Regions from separate parts of the Microbacterium sp. Leaf436 genome, predicted to be linked through region 2. Evidence: predicted binding sites of a transcription regulator. Region 2 holds the regulator's gene; the other holds the start of a gene.
What was found. The regulator HrcA, encoded in region 2, represses chaperone genes, less so after heat shock. The targets are predictions, from matches to a motif close to TTNGCACTCGNNNNNNNCGAGTGCNAA.
Positions count from the first base shown of each region.

Region 1 (2,197 bases), on a different contig from region 2:
GGCTGCGCGGGTGGATCATCTTCCTGTGGGCGGCCATCGCCACCCTCGTCCTGATCATCGCCGGCATCTTCGGCTCGCTGGTGGTGTCGGGCCGCATCTCGTTCGGCTCCGGGCCCGCGCCGGTGCCCACCGTCTCGGCGGAACCCACGACGCCCGCCGTCGTCGACACGTCGTACTCGGTGGTCGTTCTCAACGGCACGGCCGACGAGGGACTCGCCGCCGCCGTGCGCGACCAGATCGTGGCGGCCGGATGGCCGGGTGAGGGCGTCGAGACCGGCGACTCCGACAGCACCGACTTCGCCGAGACGACGATCTACTATCTCCGCGACACCGACGAGGCGGCAGCCCAGGGCCTGGCCCAGACCATCGGGGGCGCGCAGATCGCGCAGAGCGACTTCCTGCAGCCGACCGACGACCCCAGCACCCCCGACGACGAGAGCGCCGTGAAGCGGCTCGTCGTCGTCATCGGCCTCGATCGCGCCGCCGGTCAGGCGTCGCCGTCGACCGCTCCCTGACCCCTCGACGGCCGCGTGTTTCCGCGGCGTAACAAGTTCGCGGCCTGCGCGTCAACAATGGGCCGAGCGGCCGGTGCGGCGGGATCACGCGTGCTTACGATGACCTCGTCATTCAGCAACGGGAGATTCGCATGACGCAGGGCACTGTCAAATGGTTCAACGCCGAGAAGGGCTTCGGCTTCATCACCGTCGCCGACGGCCAGGACGTCTTCGTCCACTACTCGAGCATCGAGATGTCGGGTTTCCGCGTTCTCGAGGAGGGCCAGGCGGTCGAGTTCACCGTCGGCACCGGGCAGAAGGGCCCCCAGGCGGAGTCGGTGCGACTGGCCTGATCACCGTTTCCCGACGCCACGGCATCCGATCCCGGATGCCGTGGCGTCGTCGTTTCCGCGCGGGTGGGCGGCTTGCACTCCCCAGGGGCGAGTGCCAGAATGAGTTAGCACTCGCTTTCGTCGAGTGCCAAAATCAGCAGTCACCCGTCCGGGAGGGACGACACACTTATGGCAAAGATCATCGCTTTCGACGAAGAGGCCCGACGCGGTCTCGAGCGTGGCCTCAACACGCTGGCCGACGCCGTCAAGGTGACCCTGGGCCCCCGCGGTCGCAACGTCGTGCTCGAGAAGAAGTGGGGCGCCCCCACGATCACGAACGACGGCGTCTCGATCGCCAAGGAGATCGAGCTCGACGACCCGTACGAGAAGATCGGCGCCGAGCTGGTCAAGGAGGTCGCCAAGAAGACCGACGACGTCGCGGGTGACGGCACCACCACCGCCACCGTTCTCGCCCAGGCGCTCGTGCGCGAGGGCCTGCGCAACGTCGCGGCCGGCGCAGACCCCATCTCGCTCAAGAAGGGCATCGAGAAGGCCGTCAAGGCCGTCACCGACGAGCTCCTGGCCTCGGCCAAAGAGGTCGAGTCGAAGGAGCAGATCGCGGCGACCGCATCGATCTCCGCCGCCGACCCGGCCATCGGAGCACTCATCGCCGAAGCCATCGACAAGGTGGGCAAGGAAGGCGTCGTCACCGTCGAGGAGAGCAACACCTTCGGCACCGAGCTCGAGCTCACCGAGGGCATGCGCTTCGACAAGGGGTACATCAACCCCTACTTCGTCACCGACCCCGAGCGTCAGGAAGCGGTCTTCGAAGACCCGTACATCCTGATCGCCAACCAGAAGATCTCCAACATCAAGGACCTTCTGCCCATCGTCGACAAGGTGATCCAGGAGGGCAAAGAGCTCCTCATCATCGCCGAAGACGTCGAGGGCGAAGCTCTCGCGACGCTGGTGCTCAACAAGATCCGCGGCATCTTCAAGTCGGTGGCCGTCAAGGCTCCCGGTTTCGGCGACCGTCGCAAGGCTCAGCTGCAGGACATCGCGATCCTCACCGGCGGACAGGTCATCACCGAAGAGGTGGGCCTCAAGCTCGAGAACGCCACGGTCGACCTGCTCGGCCGTGCGCGCAAGGTCATCATCACCAAGGATGAGACCACGATCGTCGAGGGTGCGGGCGAGTCCGAGCTGATCGAGGGTCGCGTGACCCAGATCCGTCGCGAGATCGAGAACACCGACAGCGACTACGACCGTGAGAAGCTCCAGGAGCGCCTCGCCAAGCTCGCGGGTGGCGTCGCCGTCATCAAGGCGGGCGCGGCCACCGAGGTCGAGCTCAAGGAGCGCAAGCACCGCATC
Region 1 is NZ_LMRB01000004.1:91,091-93,287, reverse strand. It holds gene ASG45_RS12715 (LytR C-terminal domain-containing protein) at 1-515, shown strand, start outside; gene ASG45_RS12710 (cold-shock protein) at 647-847, shown strand; gene groL (chaperonin GroEL) at 1,016-2,197, shown strand, end outside.
Region 1: groL (chaperonin GroEL) is a predicted target of HrcA. The motif match lies at 952-978, and genes of this name have one in related genera.

Region 2 (2,197 bases):
TGCTGCGCAGCCGCATCCGCGAGGGTCTCGCCGTCGGCGAGCTGCACGGCGAGGGCCGCAAGGCCGTGGCGTCGCTCATCGCCGACGGGCTCATCGAGGGGACGGATGCCATCCGGGGCCGCATCGTGCTGACCCGCCGCGGACGCCTGCTGGCGGATGCCGTGGTGCGCGCGCTCACGGTCTGATCCGCGCCGTCGCATCTCGCGGCGGGACCGCCGGCACGCGCGGGGGATCCGGCATCCGCGAGCCCCCGACGGGGCACGCCGTCGATCGGCGTAGAATTGGCACTCAGTCAAGTCGAGTGCCAGACGGGGAGGAGCAGCGCATGGTGTCGGAACGCGGCCTCCAAGTGCTCCGCGCGATCGTGCAGGATTACGTCGACACGCGTGAACCCGTCGGCAGCAAAGCGATCGTCGACCGGCACGCGTTCGGCGTGTCGGCGGCGACCATCCGCAACGACATGGCGCTGCTCGAAGACGAAGACCTCATCGTCGCCCCCCACACCTCGTCGGGCCGCGTGCCCACCGACAAGGGCTACCGCGTGTTCGTCGATCACCTCGCCGAACTGCGCCCGCTCTCGGGAGCGCAGCGCAGCGCGATCACCTCGTTCCTCGACGAGGCGGGTGATCTCGACGACCTGCTCGCCCGCACGGTGCGTGCCCTGACGCAGTTGACCGGCCAGGTCGCGATCGTGCAGTACCCGTCGTTCGCGCGCGCCAACCTCTCGCACGTGGAGCTCGTCGCCCTCGGCGGCCCGCGCGTGCTCGTCATCCTGGTCACCGACACCGGCCGCGTCTCGCAGCGGATCGCGCTCGTCCCTGCCGAGCCGGTCGAGGCCGACATCGTGCAGCTGCGCGCCCGCGTGGGCGCGGTGCTGGTCGGGCGTTCCGTCGCCGACTGCGCTCAGCAGGTCGCCGCGGTCGTCGCCGACGGACCCCGCCCCGGCATCGCCCTCGACGCCGTCGCCGACGCCGTTTTCCGCGTCGTCGGCGAGGAGCTCGAGGAGTTCCGTCAGGATCGCCTCGTCATGGCTGGGGCGGCGACCCTCGCCAAGCGCGAATCCGACTTCCGCGGCAGCATCTACCCGCTCCTCGAAGCCATCGAGGAGCAGGTGACCCTGCTGCGGCTCATGACCGAGATGGTCGCCGACGAGAAGGGCTTGTCGGCCAGCATCGGCCGCGAGAACGAACCCTTCGGACTGATCGAGGCCTCGGTGCTCGCCAGCCGGTACGACGGCTCGACGGGCGGTGCCCGCGTGGGCCTGCTCGGCCCCACCCGCATGGACTACTCCTCCAACCTCGCGGCGGTTCGCGCCGTCGCGCACTATCTGACCCGGATGCTCGAAGACGACGACAGCGCGCGCTGACGAGCACCCCACCGAGAACGACCCCGCACCCGCGGACAGGAAGGCGATTGTGGCTGACCACTACGAGGTCCTCGGCGTCGAACGAGACGCCAGCGCCGACGAGATCAAGAAGGCGTACCGCCGTCTCGCTCGTCAGTTGCACCCCGACGTGAACCCCGGTGACGACGCGTCCGAACGCTTCAAGCTGGTCACGCACGCGTACGACGTGCTCAGCGACCCCGAACAGCGTCGCCGCTACGACATGGGCGGCGACCAGAACCCCTTCGGCGGGGGCGGGGGAGCGGCCGGCTTCGGCGGCTTCAGCGACATCTTCGAGACGTTCTTCGGCGGGGCCCAGGGCGGCGGCGGCGGGCGTGGACCGCGTCCGCGTTCGCGTCGCGAGCGCGGTCAGGACGCCCTCGTGCGCGTCACGCTCGATCTGGGCGACGTCGTCTTCGGTACCCACCGCGACCTCGACGTCGACACCGCCGTCCTGTGCGAGACCTGCCAGGGAGCCTGCACGCAGCCGGGCACGAGCGAAGTCACCTGCGACATCTGCCACGGCTCCGGTCACGTGCAGCGCACGGTGCGTAGCCTGCTCGGCAACGTCGTCACCAGCCAGCCCTGCAACGTGTGCCACGGACATGGCACGACCATCCCCTACCCCTGCGGCACCTGCCAGGGGCAGGGGCGCGTACGCGCCCGCCGCACCGTGTCGGTCGACATCCCCGCCGGCGTCGAGTCGGGCCTTCGCCTGCAGCTTCCCGGTTCGGGTGAGGTCGGCCCCGCCGGCGGCCCCAACGGCGACCTGTACCTCGAGATCACCGTCGATGCGCACGAGGCTTTCAGCCG
Region 2 is NZ_LMRB01000003.1:389,194-391,390, forward strand. It holds gene hemW (radical SAM family heme chaperone HemW) at 1-185, shown strand, start outside; gene hrcA (heat-inducible transcriptional repressor HrcA) at 326-1,366, shown strand; gene dnaJ (molecular chaperone DnaJ) at 1,416-2,197, shown strand, end outside.